3 regions of the Rhodomicrobium vannielii ATCC 17100 genome follow, and region 3 is predicted to be linked to each of the others. Evidence: riboswitches for the same ligand, from Rfam matches in the RefSeq annotation. Region 3 holds a riboswitch; each other region holds the start of a gene.
What was found. Region 3 has a riboswitch for cobalamin ahead of RVAN_RS09225 (ribonucleoside triphosphate reductase). Riboswitches for the same ligand answer to the same signal wherever they lie in the genome.
Positions count from the first base shown of each region.

Region 1: linked by a shared signal. The riboswitch ahead of RVAN_RS03030 (TonB-dependent receptor plug domain-containing protein) and the one ahead of RVAN_RS09225 (ribonucleoside triphosphate reductase) in region 3 are both predicted to bind cobalamin.
Region 2: linked by a shared signal. The riboswitch ahead of RVAN_RS12610 (cysteine-rich small domain-containing protein) and the one ahead of RVAN_RS09225 (ribonucleoside triphosphate reductase) in region 3 are both predicted to bind cobalamin.

Region 1 covers NC_014664.1:684,409-691,627, forward strand. Annotated here, with positions in the region: gene RVAN_RS03015 (sensor histidine kinase) at 1-835, opposite strand, end outside; gene RVAN_RS03020 (response regulator) at 1,312-2,325, shown strand; partial or broken gene RVAN_RS19470 (HWE histidine kinase domain-containing protein) at 2,679-3,035, shown strand; tRNA gene RVAN_RS03025 (tRNA-Ser) at 3,388-3,477, opposite strand; gene RVAN_RS03030 (TonB-dependent receptor plug domain-containing protein) at 3,739-5,784, opposite strand; cobalamin riboswitch at 5,890-6,078, opposite strand; gene RVAN_RS03035 (hypothetical protein) at 6,268-6,591, shown strand; gene rph (ribonuclease PH) at 6,870-7,219, shown strand, end outside.
Region 2 covers NC_014664.1:2,728,202-2,735,420, reverse strand. Annotated here, with positions in the region: gene RVAN_RS12645 (sensor histidine kinase) at 1-435, opposite strand, end outside; gene RVAN_RS12640 (sigma-70 family RNA polymerase sigma factor) at 648-1,169, opposite strand; gene RVAN_RS12635 (hypothetical protein) at 1,170-1,460, opposite strand; gene RVAN_RS12630 (response regulator) at 1,606-2,445, shown strand; gene RVAN_RS12625 (alpha/beta fold hydrolase) at 2,550-3,251, shown strand; gene def (peptide deformylase) at 3,288-3,818, opposite strand; gene RVAN_RS12615 (cobyric acid synthase) at 3,943-5,532, opposite strand; gene RVAN_RS12610 (cysteine-rich small domain-containing protein) at 5,529-5,873, opposite strand; cobalamin riboswitch at 6,013-6,209, opposite strand; gene gluQRS (tRNA glutamyl-Q(34) synthetase GluQRS) at 6,302-7,174, shown strand.
Region 3 covers NC_014664.1:2,003,660-2,010,878, reverse strand. Annotated here, with positions in the region: gene RVAN_RS09235 (anaerobic ribonucleoside-triphosphate reductase activating protein) at 1-584, opposite strand, end outside; gene nrdD (anaerobic ribonucleoside-triphosphate reductase) at 581-784, opposite strand; gene RVAN_RS09225 (ribonucleoside triphosphate reductase) at 809-2,866, opposite strand; cobalamin riboswitch at 2,965-3,162, opposite strand; gene RVAN_RS09220 (acyl-CoA thioesterase) at 3,394-3,786, shown strand; gene RVAN_RS09215 (MmgE/PrpD family protein) at 3,833-5,386, shown strand; gene prpC (bifunctional 2-methylcitrate synthase/citrate synthase) at 5,397-6,590, shown strand; gene prpB (methylisocitrate lyase) at 6,600-7,219, shown strand, end outside.

The DNA.
Region 1 (7,219 bases), 1.3 Mb from region 3:
CGAACGGTACGAAGATATAGGGGAGTGTCGCCGCCTCAAGGCCGGGGCCGGTGTCGGTGATCGAGAGTATGTGTCCGGCCGATGTCGTTCTCGCCTCTATGAGGATCTGCCCGTCTCCTCCAGCGACCGCGCGGAGGGCGTTCTTGACGAGGTTGAAAATGACGTGAACCATCAGGATCTCCACGCCCTGATAGATGAAGTTGTCGCAGACGCGAACCTCGATCAACTCGCGTTCGCCGGGGCGGAATTGAAAGCGGCCGACCGCTTCATCGATCGTGCTGGCGATGGCATAAAACTTCATGCGCTCTTGAGAATAGCTCTCATCCCTGAGGTTGGTGAGGAGCATATCGATGACAAGGTTTGCTGCGACAGCGTGCTTATCGACGCGTTGGAGAGCGCCACTCAGCGCAACCATATCGCGATCGCTCAGGGTGTGATCGTAGCCGCGCTCCTGCGCCCACTGGTTGACCGCGCTCAACCGTTCGAGGTGGTCTCTTGTCTTGTTGGCGTCGAGCCGGATACCAAGCAAGGGCGTGCGCATCTCATGCGCGATACTGCTCGCGAGAGCGCGCGCTGCAATGAGCTTGTCACGCGCGATGACGCGCTCGCTGTGCGAGAGGAAAACCACCGCACTCAGGATGAAGCCGTAAACGGGGAGGAGAAGCAAAAATTCGGTCGGGACATCGATCTGCCCGGACAGCAGCCAATAGCCGATAAGCGCGATCAGCACCCCCAATATCGAGACCAGGACGCCGTTGGCCAGATCGTAGAGCAGAAACGTGAACAGGATTATCGCGGTCTCTGACATCAGCCAGACGCTATTCTCCCCGTTCATGAGTAACATCAGCGTAAAAAACACCGGTCCTACGAACAGGAGGGACCAATAACAATAGGGCAAGTAATACGTTATCAGGTGTCTTGGCCAATAGCGCCTAAGCGCCACCGGGATGCAGAGCGCGGTTCCCACAACCCTTAACGTCAAGTTCTCGTAAGGTTGCGGAAAAACGTATGCCCAGATGAAATAATAAAAGGGGAAAGCAATAAGGGCGAGCAGCCCTGTGGCTGGCAGCTTGTATGCTGAGACAGCGTGGTACTCAACATACGCACCGCGAAGACGGCGCACAAGATTGCGCAACCGGGAGAGCAAGGCCCGCCCCATCAGACGTTGGGTCATAATGCCAAGTCGCACGACTACGAACTTTCACTTGCACGATATCATGTGCGGAAATTATAAAGTTTTCGCTTAAGCTGCCCGAAGTGCCTTACGATCGCCTTTGGCGTCCGAGGATCAGGACTGTACTTATGAGCACATTGCTGCCGCTCTACCACCCGACGACATGCCTCGTCATCGACGACGATCGGCTCTATCTCGACAGCTTCGACTACAATTATGCCGATGTCACGCTGTGCGCAACCGAGCATCGCCCGGAGCAAGCCATCCAGCGCCTCCTGAAAGATGCGGAGCGGACCGGCTTGCGGATCGAAGAAGCTAATCGTGCGCCGGTTGATGAAGGGGAGGCGGCCGATCCCGTCATTCGCCTGCCAGCATCGCGCATCGCCGCAATGGCCCGAGATCCCGCCCGTTTTTCGCGCGTTTCGGTGGTCGTGGTCGATTTCGCAATGCCGAGCATGACCGGCGTCGAACTCCTCCAGAAGATCAAGCACCTGCCGGTCAAAAAGGTGCTCCTGACCGGCAAAACGGGGGATTCGACGGCCGTCGCCGCCTTCAACGAGGGCCTGATCAACCTGTTTCTGGTCAAGCAAGACCCAGACCTGCCCGAAAAGCTGAGGCGGATCATACGAGAGTTGCAGGTCGCTTATTTCAGGGACATCACCGCGCCGTTGGAACCCATCGCAAAGCTTGAGGACACGGCGTTCCTCGACGATCCAGGGATTGCGAGTTGGTACCATACCCTCGCCGAGCGCATCGGAGCGGTCGAGCACTATCTCCTGCCGTCACCGCCGGGCCTGATGCTGGTCGACGAGGCGGGGCAGGTCACCATCGCGTGGATCAACAACCCGGATCGGATGCGCGCTCAACTCGAGATTGCGATCGATATCGGCGCTCCCGCGGCGCTTTTGAAAGAGCTACGCGCCGGCAACACGATCCTCACCTGCCCGACGCCGACCGGGTTCTACGAAGAGCAGTACGAGCTCGATTGGCGAAAGTACGCTTTGCCGTGCGAGGAAATCAGGGGGAACACGCTCTGGAAAGTCGCGATCCAGCGCGACCGGGCACTTTGCTTGTCGCGGGCACTTGGCTTGTCGGCAGTCTCGTTGCGCCAATACCGCCAGTCGCAGGCCGGGGGCGTCTGCGAAATCTAGCAATGTCGAGTCGTGGCGCAACGCCATCGTTATCTCGGCGCATCCTCCATCTGGAACGATCACACTGCCTGCGCGTCCGGCGTCTTCGCTGGTGAACGAGATCGACCCGCGCCGTATCTCGGGCAGCAGGATGCCTGCTTGCTGGGCCGTCTCGCGTCGTCCAGTCCCTTTTTCAAGCTGCCAGAGCAGGTGGCATCTTGCATGCCTTGTCGAGCGCAGGCGGTCGCCCATCCACAGTCCATGGCGTCGAGCCGATCGAGCCGGGCTGGATGCGTGGCCGCCCCGACTTCGGACAAACACACTTACGACAGTTCTTGTGATTTCAAGGGAAACCGCGGTACGCCACCACCCTCGCCGAGTGCGGTGACGCTTTTCAGGCCCGCATTCTGGCGCTCTCAAAGACGCACAATCTGCGCACCGAGAGCCATTGGGAGGGCGCTTCCTTGCGGCGCATCCTCGCTGCGGAGCTTTCGCCCTATGGTCGCGCGGGTAATGAGCCGCGTTTCGCGCTCGACGGGGAGACCGTGAACCTGTCTCCGGGGCAGGTCCTTATGCTCGGGATGGCGGTTCAAGAACTGACGACGAATGCCGCGAAGTACGGTGCTCTTTCTACCCAGTCCGGCAGGGTCGATGTCACTGGAGCGTCGACAGGAACGGGGCCGAGGAGGTCGCGCGAATTCGATGGGTTGAGAGTGGTTGACCGACCGTGAGTCTGCTAACGCGGCAGAGTTTCGGGTCTCATCTGATTGAACGCGGGCTCTCGTTCGAAACGGGGAGCGAAGTTCGCCTGGAGTTCGCGCCCGCGGGTCTTTGATGCGCGATCACGATGCCGCTCAAGCGCGCGGATAACTGATGGGGAGCGAACCGCAAAATGAGCCGGAGCAGGGTTGCGAGCGTGGCTTTTCTCTCCGGCTCCTTCCCTGGGGGATGAGGCGGGATGACGTCGCTGGCGTCACGCCTGCGCGCGGGCAAAGCTGGTGCGGGTAGCCGCGGGCTTCGGTGTTGAGGCTGTCCAGCGCTCCGGGAGCGATGAGGCGTTTCCGTAATCTTGCGGCGAGAATTTGGCGGAGGGGGTGGGATTCGAACCCACGGTACGGTTGCCCGCACGCCGGTTTTCAAGACCGGTCTATTAAACCACTCTAGCACCCCTCCACTGGATGCTGGCCGCTCGCTTGCCGAGCGCTGGAACGCTTTGCGCCGGGATCGACAGACACACAGCGCCACGCCGCTCGCCGGTTCACACCGAAGCACGCCAGACTTTCCACGGCGATGGATAACAAATGCGCCCTCGCGGAGCAACTGCGATGGCGATGTGTCGGGAGCTTCTTCGCGTTCTTCGGCGCAAAGAAGCTCCGTCTCCTGTTTCGCATGCGGAAGCGAGATGCGTCCCGCGTGCGCTCGTTTCCGAAGTGGCTACTTCAGCGACGCATAGGTATTGGCGTCGACGTTGAACGTCAGGCCGCCGAAGACCGAGAGGCCCGGCGTGTTGTAGCGGCGCACCGTCTCATACTTCTCGTCGAGCAGGTTTTCGCCGCGCACATAGGCGGTAAGGCCCGGACGGATGTCGTAGCTGAGCTTCGCGTTGAGCAGCACGTAATCTTCGAGCTGGTAATTGCTCGAATCCACGGTGTCGAGCGCGAAACGCGTGTTGACGTTCGCCTTGACGGTGTCGAACAGCACCGCGTCCGCGCCGAGCGTGATGCTGTTGCGCGGGATGCGGACGAGGCGCGAGCCATCCTCCGCCCTTGCATCGACATAGGTGTAGCCCGCCGACAGCGTGAGCCACGGCGTGACCATCGCCGCGCCGGAAAGCTCCACGCCCTCGCGATGTGTCGTGCCGGGGATCTGCTGGTAGACCCACTTCCAGTTGGCGTCATAACCACCGCCAATCTCATTCGTAGTGTCGACCTGGAAATACGTACCGCTTAAACGATAGCGCTTGTTGTCGAACCACTGATCGAAACCGACGTCCCAGCTTTCACTTTCCTCGGGCTTAAGACCAGTGTTGCCGGAAACCCACTCGTTGTTTGCGTAGAGTTCATAAAGGCTCGGCGCGCGGAAGCCCGTGCCAGTGCTGGCGCGCAGTTTTGTTTGCGTAGGTTCATAGAAGTACGCGCCGGTGAAGCGGTACGTCTGAAAGTCACCGAAGGTGCTGTGCTCATCGTTGCGGCCGCCACCGGTGATCGTCAACCCCTTCAGCGGCTCCACCGAAAGTTGAGCGAAGACACCCGTCAGATCGATTCCGTGCTGGGAGTAAGCGCCGGTCTCAGCGGTTTCTTCCATGTAGTCGGCACCCGCTGTCACGGTCGCCCATTTCGTGATTTTCGCCGTGCCGAGATAGTCCACCTTCCAGCGGTCGCCGGTATAGGAGTCGTTGACGGCTGAACCACTGGACCATCCCCACTGATCGCGATCAAGTTTCATGCCTTGAATCGAAACCGTGTTGACGAAAGCGCCATCGAAAAGCTTGACCTCGGTGCCTACACGGCCGGACTGCTGGCTGTTTACACCGCGCGCGCCTGGCCATCCGTCTGGCGCCAGCCCCCAGGAATCGTAGGTGCTGTCGTAGTTATGCTTTTCCTCCAGAGCGCGCGCAGCAAAGAAGACTTTCACATCGTTGGAAAGCTTGTATTCGCCTGTGCCGCTGAAGGTCAGGTTGCGGTAACCGTCGTCTTCATTTCCAATCGCCAGAGCGGAATAGCCATCGCTGCGCACACTTTGCACGGTGAAGCGCGCATAACCGCGATCCGTGCCGTAGGCCGCGCTCGCCGTGCCGCGCTGGGTGTTGTAGGAGCCTGTCTCGCCGGAAGCCGTCATCGAAGCGCCGAGCACGGGGCGCGCCGTGTCGATTGAAATCACACCGCCGATCGCCTGACCGCCGTAGAGCAGGCTTTGCGAGCCTTTCAACACCTCGATGCGCTGGACATCGGTGGCGAGGATAGTTTCAAGCGCCGTCGTGACCTGCGTCCCGGTGGGATCGGATACATCCAGCCCGTCGACCTGCACCTTCACATATTTAGAAGCCGCGCCCCAAATGAAATAAGATGTTGTGCTGGCCGGCCCCGACTGCGCCACAGAGACGCCCGGCACCTGCGCGAGATAGTCCTGCACATAGGTGCGCGACTGCGCCTCGATCTGGTCGCGCGTGATGACCGTGACCGCGGAGCCGACCTTGGTAATGTCGGTGGGCACGCGGTTCGCGGAATAGATCACATCGCGTGACGCCTCGCCCGGCACCGCCTCTGCGGGCTCGGCCTGCCCTTGCGCAACGGCCGGGGCTTCCTTCTTTTTCTTCGGCGTTGCGGCTTTCTTCTTCTGCTTGTCGGCCTCGTCCTTCTTGACGACGACGGGCGGCAGGGTGTCCGAACGAGCGGCGGTTTGGGCCTGTGCATTCGCGGCGAGCGCGACAAGGCTGACGAGCGCGACGCAGGAGCGCGCGCGCGGATAGGAAACGGGCATTTTGGCCTCGCGATAACGTGACACGTCACCACGAACCAAAGTCAGGAACGCCGCGTATTGAGCGGATTCCAAGCCCCATCAGGACACCCCGCCCGACGTGTTCGCGCGTGACCACGGCTGATGGCAGGTCTCCTGGCTCGCGGGTCCAAGCTCCACGCCGCCTTCCCGGTTGCCCAGTGGCCTTTGGCGCTTCGCTCACCGCTTACAGTTGCGGGGGCAGCCGCGGATTGAGGACACCGTCCCTCACCGCGTTCCCTATTATCCTCACGTGAGGACCATCGCCTCATGGCATAGCTTGCGCGAAGCTTGCGTCGCAACCACGCAAATGCCGCAATGCGGCAAGTCTCGCGCAAGCTGTGGCGCGACGGCAACATCCCGCCATCGCGGGCCCCGACGCCGTTAACCATGCCCGTGCACGCATGATTAACGCTGCCCTGCTATTTTTAAGAAAATCGTTTGGTTGCGTGGAGGGAGGCGCGGGGCATGACATCGGCCGATATCATGCGTTTTGTGATCATCATCAGCCTCGGCGTGCTTGCGTTCATTACCTTTCTGGTGGCGGGCACACTGATCGGGCTGATGTGGCTCGAAAGCTGGTCCTGCGGGCATTGCAAGCAATATCCCGCCGGGATTTACATCCTTGGCGTGCTGGGCCTGTTGCTGCTCGGCTCGATGGGGCAAGAGGCAGGCGAAGCGCCGGAAACCTGGCGCAACTGGGTCAAGGCCCATATCCAGACCCTGATTATTCTGGCGCTGATCCTCGTCACATTCATGCTCGTCGTGAACTGGTGGTGGTGGTTCGGATAGGCACGGCCACGAGGACACGGATCACGCCCGATCCCGGTGCGGCTCGTTTCCGACGCGCAGTGACGGTGGCGGTCTGCGGCATTTGGCGAAGGATCAAAGCGACGCGGGGGCGGCCGAAAGCCGTTGATACCCGAAAACCGCTGGCCTACTGTCCGCTACGGCGTTCACGAGGACGCCCAAAATTCACATCTGCGCTGGATCGACCGTCCGGCTGCGGCAAGGTGAGCATTATAAAAACGGGCGTGGCTCAGCTTCGCGCCCGAGATGAGAGAAATTTCATGCGCCCCTCGAAACGGCAGGCCGGCGACCTTCGCCCTGTGAGCTTCCAACGCGCCTTTTCGCATCACGCGGAAGGATCGTGCCTCATCAAGTTCGGCAATACGCATGTGCTATGCACGGCGAGCCTTGAAGATCGCGTGCCGCCGTGGCTGAAGGGGCAGGGACGCGGCTGGATCACGGCCGAATACGGGATGCTACCGCGCGCCACCTCCGACCGCACGCGCCGCGAGGCGACGACCGGCCATCAGTCCGGCCGCAGCCAGGAAATTCAGCGGCTGATCGGACGGTCGCTCCGCGCCGTGGTCGATCTTCAGGCGCTCGGCGAACGCCAGATCATGGTCGACTGCGA
Region 2 (7,219 bases), 720 kb from region 3:
TATGGTCTTCATCTCGCGGAGTTCGGTCGCGTTGTTTTCTATTTCTTCGCGGTCCGCTGCAGTCTCGTCCTGTAGGGCGTTGATGTTCTCTTCGATCTGTTCGGAGAGTGTGATTCCGTAGTTTTCTTTCAGACGTTCGATGGCGGCCTCCGGCGGCCCGCTTGCTGCCAAGGCAACGGTTCCGGCCATTTCGTCGGCCTTGCGCGTCATCAGATCGAGCAGCACCGTCAATCGCTCGGCTCGTTCGAGCTGCGGTGGGGCGCTTTCGATCAGTCTTCTGGTTTGCGGAATGAGCTGCGAATGCAGCTCGTTATAGGGCTGCAAATATTGTTCCGTTCTCGTGAGCAGGTAGCCGCGCTGGCTGCTTTCCACGGTGCGCATAGTGCGAGCGACGCGGCCAAGCTTCGCGTTATAGCGGTTCAGCTCGGCGGCCATGCGCCCATCGCTTTCAAGACGGTGGGATAGCCAGAAGGAGGATGTAATAAGGATGATGAGCACGCTGGCGGCCGCACCAAGAAGCGCGGCCTCGCGGCGACTCTCGCGGAACAATGTGAAGATGTCGCGAAAGCCAGCCATCACACCCAAGCTCTCCTTCGCGGCCGAAGCGCGACCGTCGACGTAAGATACACGATGTGGCTTCATGGAGGTCAATCGACCTGCGCGGGAATCGCCTTCTCCCCGTTCACGTATTCTTCAAGCCGCTGCCGTGCCCGACTGAGGCGGCTTTTGACCGTGCCGACTGGGCAATTGCAGACCGCCGCTGCTTCTTCATAGGAAAGCCCCTCCGCCGCGATGAGGATGATCGCCTCGCGCTGCTCTGGCACGAGGCCGCTCAGCCCTCTCAGCACGTCCTTGAACTCGATATATTTTTCCTGAGTCGCGCGGGTTTCGAGGTTCGACGGATCGACATCGTCGAGCGGCGCGGTCTGATGATATTTCTTGTAGCGGATGTCGTTGTAGAAGCTGTTGCGCAGGATCGTGAACAGCCAGGCGCGCAGGTTCGTGCCTTCCTGAAACTTGTCCAGGTTCGACAGCGCCTTCACGAGCGTATCTTGAACCAGATCGTCCGAATGCTGCGAGCTTTGCGTGAGCGATAGCGCGAAGGCGCGCAGGTTCGGGATCCACTTGACCAATTCCTGCCGCAGGCTTGCATCGGCGGGATTACCCATTCAATTGCGCTCCTGCTTTTCGATCTTGTTGATAAGGGCGAGCATTTCATTGGGGATCGGTTCCGCGAGAAGCTTCTCGTAGAGCTTCACCACACCGGCCGCGAACCTCGCTTCATCGTATGTGGGATCGAGCGGCGGCTTTTGCTCGGAATCGCCGGCCCCGTCGGCGGCGCCTTTGTCCTCAGGCATCTCGGTCAGCTTTACGACCAACCCGGCCTCATCGGCCTTCAGAGGCGACTGCGGGAGAGGAGCGCTCGCTTCGCGCTCGCTCGTATCGTTTTCGTTCATCATGGTTCCTTGTTGTTGAGAGGAGTCACCGGCCGCTCTGGACAGGGAGTAAATTTTCACAAATCATCAATGCACTGGAACACCCGCTACGGGCGTTTGTTGCAGTCACGTCAACTGCGCCTGGACAATTATCCTTGGGGAACGCCATATGTCTGTTTCGCAATCCATTGCTCCGCATCTGCCTTCGCTCCGGCGGTTCGCGCGTGCGCTTTCCGGTTCGCAGGAGAGCGGAGATGCCTATGTTGTGGCCCTGCTGGAAGCGCTGGTCGACGACCCCACATTGTTCCCGACCGGACTGGAGCCGAAGATCGCGCTCTACCGCGTTTTCCTGAAGATCTGGAATTCCGTAGGCACCAACGACTTCCGGATCAGCAGCGAAACGTCCGAGGCGATCCATGGCCTGCAAACGCTCACGCCAAAGCCTCGTCAGGCCTTTCTACTTTTGTCGGTGGAAGGCTTCGACGCGGATGCGATCGCGAAAATTCTCGACATCGACACGGCTGAAGTCGCCGTGCTGATCGCGGCGGCGGATCATGAAATCGCGAGCCAGATCGACCCGGCCGACATCCTCATCATCGAGGACGAACCGCTGACCGCCGCGCATCTCGAAGAGATCGTGACGGGCATCGGTCACAACGTGACGGGCACAGCACGCACGCACGCCGCCGCGCTCAAGCTCGCGCGCGAAACGCAGCCGGATCTGATCCTCTCCGATATTCAGCTCGCGGATGGGAGTTCGGGGGTGGAAGCGGTGAACGAAATCCTCGGCTCACTCGAACTGCCGGTTATCTTCATAACGGGGCACCCGGAACTTCTGCTCACCGGCGCGAAGCCGGAGCCGACCTTCCTCATCGCGAAACCATTCAACGCCGAGACCGTCAAGGCCATCATCGGGCAGGCGCTGTTCTTCCAGGTGCGCTCGCGCGTGAAGGACGGCAACGGCGAACTTCCCCGGAAATCCTCGGAGTCGGCAGCCGACGCCCGCTGATAAACCGTTCCTTCAGCGGGACCGTTTACAGAACAACGTGACTCCTCAGGCTCGTGCACCCGCATAAATCTCGCGGGACCGCACGAGGGGAACCGGAGAACACCATGGAAGCCTTGCCAGCGCTGTTGATTCCCGGCCTCGGCTGCGACACGCGGCTCTATGGCAGCCAGCTTCCTGCGCTGTTCAGGCAGGGAGCGACCGTCACGGTTGCCAACCACACCCGTAGCGACTCCATCGCCGCCCTGGCCGACGATGTGCTCGCGGCAGCGCCGCCGCGCTTCGCACTCGCCGGGCTATCGATGGGCGGCTATATCGCTTTCGAGATCATGCGCCGTGCGCCGGATCGCGTGGCAAAGCTCGCGTTGCTCGACACAACGGCGCGCCCCGATACGCCGGAGCAGACGGCCCGCCGCAAGACCCAGATCGAGATGGCGCAAACCGGCAAGTTCGGCGATTTGCCGGGCCTGCTGTTTCCGGTTTTCGTGCATGCAAGCCGCCGCAATGACCAGGCTTTGCGCGCTGTCGTCGAAAGCATGATGTTTGAAGGTGGCGCGGATGTCTTTGTCCGGCAGCAGACCGCCATCATGGGTCGGCGCGACTCACGGCCCTATCTCGGCGCGATCCGCTGCCCGACGCTCATCGCTGTCGGTTATGGCGACGAGCTGACGCCGCCCGCACTCGCGAAGGAAATGGCCGATGCGATCCCCGGCGCGAAACTGGAGGTCGTGCCGGATTGCGGGCATCTGTCCACGCTGGAACAGCCGGACTTCATGGCGCGCACGCTGGCAGCGTGGCACAGCGCTTGAGGCGGGCGATTCGCGTCGGCGCGAAAGCGTGGCGCCCTACAGCACGTCGGCCTTGGCGCGCTCGCGTTGCAGCTTGTGGTATTTGCGGATAAGCAGCGTCCGCTTCAGCCGCGACAGGTGATCGATGAACAGCCGCCCTTCGAGGTGGTCGATCTCGTGCTGCACGAGCGTCGCCTCAAGATCCGAAAAGTCCCGCTCCTGCTGCTTGCCCTCGGCGTCGACATAGCGAACGCGCACAAGCGCGGGCCGCTCCACCTCGGCATACATCTGCGGAATGGACAGACACCCTTCCTCATGCACGCGCGGCGTGTCGCCGTGTGTTAGAATTTCGGGGTTGATGAGAACGACCGGGTTCTTGCCCTTCTCGTCGCCCTTCTGCGCATCCATCACGATGAGGCGGCGAAGAACGCCGATCTGCACCGCCGCGAGCCCGATGCCCGGCGCGGCGTACATGGTTTCAAGCATGTCGTTGGCGAGCGCGCGCACCTCGTCGTCGACTGTCTCGACGGTTTTCGATGTTTCGCGCAGGATCGCGTCGGGGATCGTGATGATGGATCGTATTGCCATGCTCAGCAGATAAGCGAGGCGCGCGGCGCGGTCAACGGCTTCGTTTGCGGCGGAAATCAGGATTTGTTCATCCGCTCAAGTCTTCGCAGGGTCCGCGCCGATTTTTGAAGGCAACGAGCGCGATTCAAACGGCCAGGGCGAGCAACGCGTCGAGGTCGAGGTTCTTTTCGACATGGTCCGCCAGCGCTTCGAGTGCCGCTTCGGTGCGCGCGTCGAAATCAAGGCCGGAAGCCGCCGCACCGACGCTTTGAAGCCAGTGCGCGCGGAACTCGTTCGAGCCGAAGAGGCCGTGAACGTATGCGCCCGCGATGAGGCCGTTCGCCGAGAGCGCACCCTCGGGTCGTGCGCCGCCGCGATCGTCTTCCAGCACGAGCCAGGGCTGATCGAGCCCCGCGCCGGTCGTTCGCCCCATGTGCATCTCATAACCCGTGACGCGGCAGCCCGACGCGCGGTCGGTCGTGTCGATGTCGATCAGCCGCTTTTCGCCGCCGATTTCCGTTTCGATGTCGAGCAGGCCGAGGCCCGCCGTCTCGCCAGCCGGTCCCTCCATGCCCTGCGGATCGCGCACCACGCGGCCGAGCATCTGAAAGCCCGCGCAAAGGCCGATCACGCGACCGCCGCGCCGCGCATGCGCGAGGATGTCGATGTCCCAGCCCTCGCGGCGCAGCACGTCGAGATCGGTGCGCGTCGCCTTGGAACCGGGGAGTATGACGACGTCGGTATCGGCGGGGATCGGGTTGCCCGGCTGAATCCACCGCAACGAAACGCCGGGTTCCGCCGCCAGCGGGTCGAGGTCGTCGAAATTCGCCACGCGTGACAGGCGCGGCACCGCGACGTTGACGCCGCGCCCTTCGCCCTCGGCGGGACGTTCCAGCGCCAGCGAATCCTCCGCCGGAAGCCGCTCCGCGCTGTCGAACCAGCGCAGCACGCCGAGAAACGGCCAGCCGGTCGCTTCCGTGATCGTCACCACGCCCGGCTCGAACAGCGAGAAATCGCCGCGGAACTTGTTGACGATGTAGCCTTTCACCCGCGCGCGGTCCGCCTCGGAAAGAAGCATGTGGCTACCGACAATCGCCGCCATCGTGCCGCCCCGGTCGATGTCCGAGAGGATGACAACCGGAAGGCCGCCCGCTTCGGCGAGGTGCATGTTGGTAATGTCGGAGTTGCGAAGATAGACCTCCGCACCGCTGCCCGCGCCTTCCACGATAACGAGGTCGGCTTCCGCGCGCAGCCGGTCGAGGCTGTCGATCACGGCGGGCATCATCCGCTGGCGCATGTGGTGATAAATGCGCGCGGGGCAGTTGCCGAGCACGCGTCCGCGCAGCACCACCTGCGAGCCGATATCCGTCTGCGGCTTCAGGAGCACCGGGTTCATGTGGATCGACGGCGCGGCCTTCGAGGCACGCGCTTGCATCGCCTGCGCGCGGCCGATTTCGCCATAGACGATCTCGCCACCGGGGCCGGGCGGCAGGTCGCTGTCTGCGGCGACGGCCGCGTTGTTCGACATGTTCTGCGCCTTGAACGGACGCACCACGAGACCCCGCCGCGCATAAGCCCGGCACAGCCCCGCGACGACCATGCTCTTGCCGACATCCGACGCGGTGCCCTGGATCATCAGCGAGCGCGCGCGGCGTGGCAGCCCGGCGGGCGCGGGGTTATAGGCGATGCGGGCGATGAGTTCGGCGGCCTGCGCGGGGATCGTGTCGGCGGTCATTCTTCCGTTTCGTTTTCTACCGGCGGCGCTTTCAGCCGGAATTCGCGCGTCTGATCGTGCCCGTCCCAGATCTCCGGCTTCTTCAGCCATTTCTGGATGAAGTTCCAGCTTCCGCGATGGCCGTTATGCGGCAGGGTGCAATCGGAGCAATCCTTTCGCCGCATGCCGTTCGCGTCGGTGTAGACCTTGTAAGGGCCGGGGCATTCGTAGGCGATTAGCGGGCAATAGCAAAAGAGGCAATTGAATTTGCCGCGAACGCCCTTGTGGCACGGCAGGAACGGACACGCCTCGTTGGTGAAGCCCTTGAAGCCTTCGTTTGTGGTGGTGTCTTTCGGTTCCATGCCGCGGCCTTTGCGAGTGTCATCGGAGGCGGCGGACGGCGATGACAGGCGAGCGACCGGCGACGAGGCGCGGCAGGCTAGCGCATGGCATGGCACCGTTTCGGCCCTCCGCCGATACGAAAATGCGTGTGCGCGATTTTGATAACGCGCGGCTCCGGCCGGTCTCCTGGCTTGCGGATATCGCCTCGACCGCCTTCCCGAACCGCACCGGCCCAGTGACTCTTGATCGAAGCATCCGCCTACAGTTGCGGGGGCAGCCGCGGCATGAGCGAAATTCGCCGACCGCGTTCCCGTTTCACCCGATTTTGCACGGGCACCGAAGCTCTCTTTAAAATAGGTCGAAGGCGCGCGCTGGCAAGCCCGACGAACGGCGCGGCTGCAATGCTCCACAGGCTTGCGCGGCGGCGCGGCGTGAGAGACAAAAACGCATGACCTATATCGGCCGCTTCGCACCGTCGCCCACGGGGCCCTTGCATTTCGGCTCGCTCGTTGCGGCGGTGGCGAGCTACTGCGATGCGCGCGCGGCGGGCGGTCGCTGGCTCGTGCGCATGGAAGATATCGACCCGCCGCGCGAGATGCCGGGAGCCGCGCGCCGCATCCTCGATCAGCTCGCCGCTTATGGTTTTGAGTGGGACGGCGAGGTGCTGTTCCAGTCGACGCGGCTCGATGCTTATGCCGAGGCGCTCGACGCGCTGCGGGCGAGCGGGCACATGTTCTGGTGCAATTGCTCACGCGCAGACCTAGCGCGCCTTGGAAGCGCGGTCTATCCCGGCACATGCCGCGCCTTCACCGCTCCGCGCGCGGATGCCGCCGTGCGGATCCGAGTGCCCCCCGGCACCGTGGAGTTCGCGGATCGCGTGTTCGGCTCACAGCGAGAGGATGTCGCCGAGACAGTGGGCGATTTCGTGGTGCGGCGCCGCGACGGGCTTTTCGCCTATCAGCTTGCCGTGGTCGTGGACGACGCCTTTCAGCGCGTGACCGATGTCGTGCGGGGTGCGGATCTCCTCGACAACACGGCGCGGCAGATCGTGCTACAACGGCTGCTCGGCCTGCCGACGCCGCGCTATATGCATCTGCCGCTCGCGCTTAACGCCGATGGCAGCAAGCTCTCCAAGCAAACGCACGCGCAGGAGTTGCCCACGCCCGCCGATAGCGGCCTCTTGTGGCAGGCGCTCGCCTTTCTCGGGCAGGACGTGCCGCCGGGCATGCCGCCAGTGCCATGCGCGGAGATCCTCGGCCATGGCGTCCGGCACTGGACCAGCGCCGCCGTGCCGCGCTCAAGCCCTATGCGGCTCGCGTAACCGCCGCCTGCGCGCGACGCGAAGCCCATCGCATTGCGGTCGCTT
Region 3 (7,219 bases):
GAGCGAAACGGCTGGATTCGGTTGTTCGCGATGCCGAGTGCGGCCAGTTCGGCGGCGATGCGCGCGAGCGCCGCGTCGTCCAGCAGGGCGGGGTGAACCGTCGTCCGCGTCTCGAACGCCACGCCGCTCGCCACCAGCAGCCGCAAACTTTCCGCCGCGCGCTCGCCGCTGCCCGGAACGCCCGTGATGCTCTCATACTCAGCGAACGGCGCTTTCACGTCGAAGCCCACCCAGTCGACCAGCGGCAGGACGGCCGCGAGCCGCGCCGGATATGGCCCCGCGCTGTGGAGGCCGACGCGAAAGCCCATCGCGCGCACTTCGGCCATCGCCTCCGGCAGATGCGTCTGCAAGGTCGGCTCGCCGCCAGAAAACACCACCGCGTCAAGCAGTCCGCGTCGCGTTTCGAGGAAGGAGCGCACCTCGGCCCATGACGGCCCCGCGCCGCTGCCCGCCCGCATCAGCGATGCGTTGTGGCAGTAGCGGCAGGCCCACGGGCAGCCCTGACAGAACACGGTCGCCGCAAGCTGCCCCGGCCAGTCGACGGAGGAAAGGCGGGCGAACCCGCCAATCTCGATGAGCGTCATTGCGCGCTCTTGTCGGCGTCGGCGCGCTCGGCCTTGCATTCGCGGAAATACAGCCGCTCGTTGAATTCGCCGACCTTGCCCTGATTGAACGACGAGACGGGCCGGTGATAGCCCATCACGCGCGTCCAGACTTCGCAGGGCTGGCGCTCGTCGTCGGCCAGCGTCACGTCGTCGGCGGTGGGGGTCCAATGTGCGTTCATGTCTTTGCTCCCTCTGTTGATGTGTTACGCCGCCGCCTTGCGTGCGCCGAGCCGTGCCCGCTTCGCCGCAAGCCGCTCCTCGTCGCAGATCGGGCAGAACTTGTGCTCGCCCGCGATGTAGCCGTGCGTCGGGCAGATGGAGAACGTCGGCGTCACGGTGATGTAGGGGATGCGGAAGTTTTCGAGCGCGCGGCGCACGAGCTTCTTGCACGCCTCCGCCGAAGAAATGCGTTCACCCATGTAGAGATGAAGCACCGTACCGCCGGTATACTTCGCCTGTAGTGGCTCCTGCCGGGTCAGCGCATCGAACGGATCGTCGGTGAAGCCGACAGGCAACTGGCTGGAGTTGGTGTAATACGGCGTCTCGTCCGTGCCCGCCTGAAGGATGCCGTCGAAGCGCTTCCGGTCCTCACGCGCAAAGCGGTATGTCGTGCCCTCGGCGGGCGTCGCTTCGAGGTTATAGAGGTGGCCGGTTTCCTCCTGGAACGCCACCATCTTCGCGCGCACATGGTCGAGGAAGCGGAGCGCGAAGGCGTGGCCCCACGGCGTCGAGATGTCCTCCGCGTCGTCGGTGAAGTTGCGGATCATCTCGTTGAGGCCGTTCACGCCGAGCGTCGAGAAGTGATTGCGCAGCGTGCCGAGGTAGCGCTTCGTGTAGGGGAACAGCCCCGCATCCATGTGGCGCTGGATGACCTTGCGCTTGATTTCGAGGCTCGTGCGGCCGATGTCGAGCAGATCGTCGAGCCGCGCGAACAGCGCCGCTTCGTCGCCCTTGTGCAGGAAGCCGAGCCGCGCGCAGTTCATGGTCACGACGCCGACCGAGCCCGTCTGCTCCGCCGAGCCGAACAGCCCGTTGCCGCGCTTCAGAAGCTCCGTCAGGTCGAGCTGGAGGCGGCAGCACATGGACCGCACCATGTTCGGCTTCAGCTCCGAATTCACGAAGTTCTGGAAGTAGGGGAGGCCGTATTTCGCCGTCATCTCGAAGAGGCGTGTCGCGTTCTCGCTCTCCCACGGGAAATCAGGGGTGATATTGTAGGTCGGTATGGGGAAGGTGAAAACGCGGCCCTTCGCATCGCCCGCAATCATGACCTCCATATAGGCGCGGTTGATCATATCCATCTCGGCCTGAAGATCGCCGTAGGTGAAATCCATCTCGACGCCGCCGATGACCGGCACCTGATCGCGAAGATCTTCCGGGCAGGTCCAGTCGAAAGTCAGGTTCGTGAACGGTGTCTGCGTGCCCCAGCGCGACGGCACGTTGAGGTTATAGATCAGCTCCTGAATGCACTGGCGCACCTCATGATAGGGCAGTTGGTCCCTGCGGATGAACGCCGCCATGTAGGTATCGAACGAGGAAAACGCCTGCGCGCCCGCCCACTCGTTCTGAAGCGTGCCGAGGAAGTTCACGATCTGCCCGACAGCGCTCGACAGATGCTTCGGCGGCGCGGCCTCGACCTTGCCGGGCACGCCGTTCAGCCCTTCCTGCAAAAGCGTGCGCAGCGACCAGCCCGCGCAGTAGCCCGCCAACATGTCGAGGTCGTGAATGTGGATGTCGCCATCGCGGTGCGCGCGGCCGACTTCCGGCGGGTAGACGTGGCTGAGCCAGTAATTCGCGACCACCTTGCCGGAGACGTTCAGGATCAGGCCGCCCAGCGAATAACCCTGATTGGCGTTCGCGTTCACGCGCCAGTCCGCCCGCTCAAGGTATTCGTTCATCGAGCTTTCGACGTCGATGGCCGCGTGGCGGTCGGCGCGAAGGCGCGCGCGCTGCTCGCGGTAGACGATGTAGGCGCGCGCGGTCGCGAAGTGGTTCGCGGAGATGAGCACCTGCTCGACGATGTCCTGAATTTCCTCGATGTGGGGCGACCGGCTCGCGAAGCGATGCGCAATGACCTTCACGGCCTGAATGGCGAGGAGATGCGCCTCGGTGGCGTCGAAATCGCCGGTGGCGCGGCCCGCGCGCTCGACGGCGGAGCGGATCTTCGCCGCGTCGAACGGCGCAAGCGCGCCCGAGCGTTTCACGATGCTGAGCGGCAGGCGGGCGGCGGATACGACCGCCGTGGAGTCAGGACTGGAAGACAAGTAAACCCCCGTTGGATCATGGGGGCGGGAGCGACAGGCACGCGAACGCAACCGGCTCACCGGTTACGGCTCGGCCTGCGGACACCCCGCCCGAGGACGTTTAATTCGGCGTCGCGGCAGGTCTCCTGGCTCGCGGGTCAATGCTTCCGTCTGGCCTTCCCGGCGCTTTCGCACCAGTGACGCTATCGACGGCGGCTCGCCGCTTACAGTTGCGGGGGCAGCGCCGGAGTTGCACCGGCTTCCCTCTTGGCTCCCGAATCTTGCGCTATCGGGGCACCGTGACCCCCACATTTAGGGTGTGATTCGCTTTGTCGAGTCACGAGCGGAGCTACAAAATTCATTCAAACGTGTGAACAGCGGGGAATGGGCAACATTGCCGCTTGCGACCCCCGCCGTTTGCGAAAACCGCAAATTCGCAAAGCTCGCAGATTTGCGGCGAAGCCTTCGCAAACATCCACATTTTCAGCCCTTACGACACGTTCATCGTTGCGGATATTGTGAAGCCGAAACGAACCCCGGGCGCTCGAATGCAAACCCTTATCGATGAAGCCGCCACCGAGGCGACGACCACCTTTGTGGAGATGGTCTTCCCCGAGCAGGCGAACCACTACGGCACGCTGTTCGGCGGCAATGCGCTGAACCTTATGGGCAAGGCGGCCTTCGTCGCTGCCACAAGGCGCGCGCGCCGCGCCGTGGTGATGGCCACATCCGACAAGGTGGAATTCCACGTGCCCGTGAAGGTCGGCGAACTCGTCGAGCTCTCCGCCCGCGTCGTGCGTGTCGGCCGCGCATCCATGACCGTCAACGTCGACATGGTCGCCGAGAAGCTGCTTTCGGGCGAGCGCCGCCTCGCCGTGCGTGGCTCGTTCGAGATGGTCGCTGTCGACGAAGCCGGGCGCCCCACGGCGTTCCGCCCCTGATTTCCAGATCCAACTTCCAGCCGCCGCCAAGAGAGGAACCTGCCCCGTGAAGTCGCATACCGTCCGCACATACAAATCCGCCGAGCCTCTGCCCCGCGCCGAACAGCTCGCGTGGAAAATCGCCGAAGTCGCCGCCGACCAGGTTGCGGTTGAGCCAACCGTGGTCGAGATGATCGGCAACCGCATCATCGATAACGCCGCCGTCGCTGCCGCTTCGCTCGCGCGCCGCCCGGTGGCCAATGCCCGCAATCAGGCGCTCGCCCATCCCTTCAAGCCCGGCGCCGGCGTGTTCGGCATCGCCTCACATCGCCGCTTTTCGCCGGAATGGGCCGCATGGGCCAACGGTGTCGCCGTGCGGGAACTCGATTTCCACGACACGTTCCTTGCCGCCGACTATTCGCATCCGGGCGACAACATCCCGCCGATCCTCGCTGTCGCGCAGCATTGCGGGCTTTCGGGCGAAGCGCTCGTGCGCGGCCTCGCGGCGGGCTACGAAATTCAGGTCAATCTCGTGAAGGGCATCTGCTTGCACGAGCACAAGATCGACCATATCGCCCATCTCGGGCCGTCGGCTGCGGCGGGCATCGGCGCGGCGCTTGGTCTTCCGACCGAGACGATCTGGCAGGCCGTCCAACAGGCGCTGCACGTGACGACGACGACTCGCCAGTCTCGCAAGGGCGAGATTTCGAGCTGGAAGGCTTACGCGCCAGCGTTCGCGGGCAAGATGGCGGTCGAGGCCGTGGATCGCGCGATGCGCGGTGAAGGTGCGCCGTCGCCCGCATGGGAAGGCGAGGACGGTTTCATCGCGTGGCTGCTCTCCGGCCCCAAGGCGGAATACACCGTGCCGTTGCCGGAAAAGGGCGAGCCGAAGCGCGCCATTCTCGACACCTACACCAAGGAATATTCGGCCGAATATCAGAGCCAGGCGCTGATCGACCTCGCGCGGCGCATGCGCGACAAGATCGGCGATCTCGCGGCCATCGAAAGCGTCGTGATCCACACGAGCCATCACACTCATTACGTGATCGGCACGGGCGCGAACGACCCGCAGAAGATGGACCCGAATGCGAGCCGCGAAACGCTCGACCATTCGATCATGTACATCTTCGCCGTCGCGCTGGAAGACGGCGGCTGGCACCACGTTAATTCCTATGCGCCGGAGCGCGCGCAGCGGCCGGAGACGGTCGCGCTCTGGCACAAGATTTCCACCGTCGAAGACGCGGAATGGACGCGTCGCTATCACAGCCGCGACCCGAAGGAAAAGGCGTTCGGCGGCCGCGTCGTCGTCACCCTGCGCGATGGTCGCGTGATCGATGACGAGCTTGCCATCGCCGACGCTAACCCGCTCGGCGCGCGCCCCTTCGCCCGCCCGCAATATATCGAGAAGTTCCTCACGCTTTCCGCAGGCATCGTCTCGCCCGCCGAGCAGCAGCGCTTCCTCGAAACCGTGGACCGGCTCGAACGGCTGCGCGGCGACGAACTTCTCGGCCTCAACTTCACCGTCGATCCCGCCGCGCTCGGCGCCGGGCGGACGACCGGCCTTTTCGAATGGAACGGCACATCGCGCGAGACGGGCCGCTGCACCGTCGTCGGCGCTTAGGGAGGACACCATGCTACAGGACGCAACGAAGGCCGCCGGGCCAAAGCCGAAGAAGTCGGTCGCGCTTTCCGGCATCATCGCGGGCAATACCGCGCTTTGCACCGTGGGCCGCACCGGCAACGACCTGCACTATCGCGGCTACGACATTCTCGACGTGGCCGAGACCTGCGAGTTCGAGGAGATCGCGCATCTCCTCATTCACGGCGCGCTGCCGACGCCGACCGAGCTTCACGCCTACAAGACGAAGCTCAAGGCCCTTCGCGGCCTTCCCTCGGCGGTTCGCACCGCGCTCGAAGCGCTGCCCGCCGCATCGCATCCCATGGACGTACTGCGGTCTGGCGTCTCGGCGCTCGGCTGCGTGCTGCCGGAGCCGGCCGACCACAACCACCCCGCTGCGCGCGATGTGGCCGACCGGCTCCTGGCTTCGCTCGGCTCGATGCTGCTCTACTGGCATCACTTCGCGCATAACGGCCGCCGCATCGACGTGCACACCGACGACGATTCCATCGGCGGGCACTTCCTGCACTTGCTGCACGGCGAGCGTCCGCGCGAAAGCCACGTCCGCGCGATGCATACTTCGCTGATCCTTTATGCCGAGCATGAGTTCAACGCGTCCACCTTCACCGCGCGCTCCATCGCGAGCACGGGCTCGGATCTGTATTCGGCGGTCACGGGCGCGATCGGCGCGCTGCGCGGGCCAAAGCATGGCGGGGCGAACGAGGCGGCCTTCGAAATTCAGAAGCGCTACAATTCCGCCGACGAAGCGGAAGCCGATATCCGCCGCCGCGTCGAGGCGAAAGAGGTGGTGATCGGCTTCGGCCATCCGGTCTACACGGTCGCCGATCCGCGCAACAAGGTCATCAAGGAGGTCGCGCGGCGGCTCTCCCGCGAGGTCGGCGCGACGAAGATGTTCGAGATCGCCGAGCGCATCGAAAGCGTGATGGCCGAGACGAAGCGCATGTTCCCGAACCTCGACTGGTTCAGCGCCGTCTCGTACCACCAGATGGGCGTGCCAACGGCGATGTTCACGCCGCTCTTCGTCATCGCGCGCACGAGCGGCTGGGCTGCCCATATCATCGAGCAGCGGCAGGACAACAAGATCATCCGTCCGTCCGCGAACTATGTCGGGCCGGAAAACGTGGCGTTCGTGCCGCTGGAAGATCGCGGGCGCGCGCCTGCATCGTCTTCCGCGCGTGCGGCGTAAGGAGCGGACATGCCTTATCTCAACGGTTTCGACCTGCCGGACCAGACGGCGGGCTTCCGCTTCCGCGAACTGCTGGAGCGTCGCGGCATTCTGAAGCTTCCCGGCGCGCATAATGGCATGGCGGCGCTTCAGGCAAAGGCGGCGGGTTTCGATGCGCTCTATCTCTCGGGCGCGGCGATGACGGCTTCCATGGGGCTGCCCGACCTTGGCATCATCACGGTGGATGAGGTGGCGTTCTTCATCCGGCAAATCGCCCGGTCCAGCGGACTGCCGTTGCTCGTCGATGGCGACACGGGCTACGGCGAGGCGCTGAACGTCATGCACATGGTCCGCACCTTCGAGGATGCGGGCGCGGGCGCGGTGCATATCGAGGACCAGCTTCTGCCGAAGAAGTGCGGGCACCTCAACGACAAGAAGCTTGCCGATGCGCGCGACATGGCCGCGAAGGTGGCCGCCGCTGCGAAAGCGCGCCGCCATCTCGTCATCGTGGCCCGCACGGATGCCGCCGCGAGCGAGGGGATCGACGCGGCAGTGGCGCGGGCCCGGCTTTATGTCGAGGCGGGCGCGGATGCGATCTTCCCCGAAGCGCTGACGAGCGCCGCCATGTTCCAGGAGTTCGCGCGGCGTCT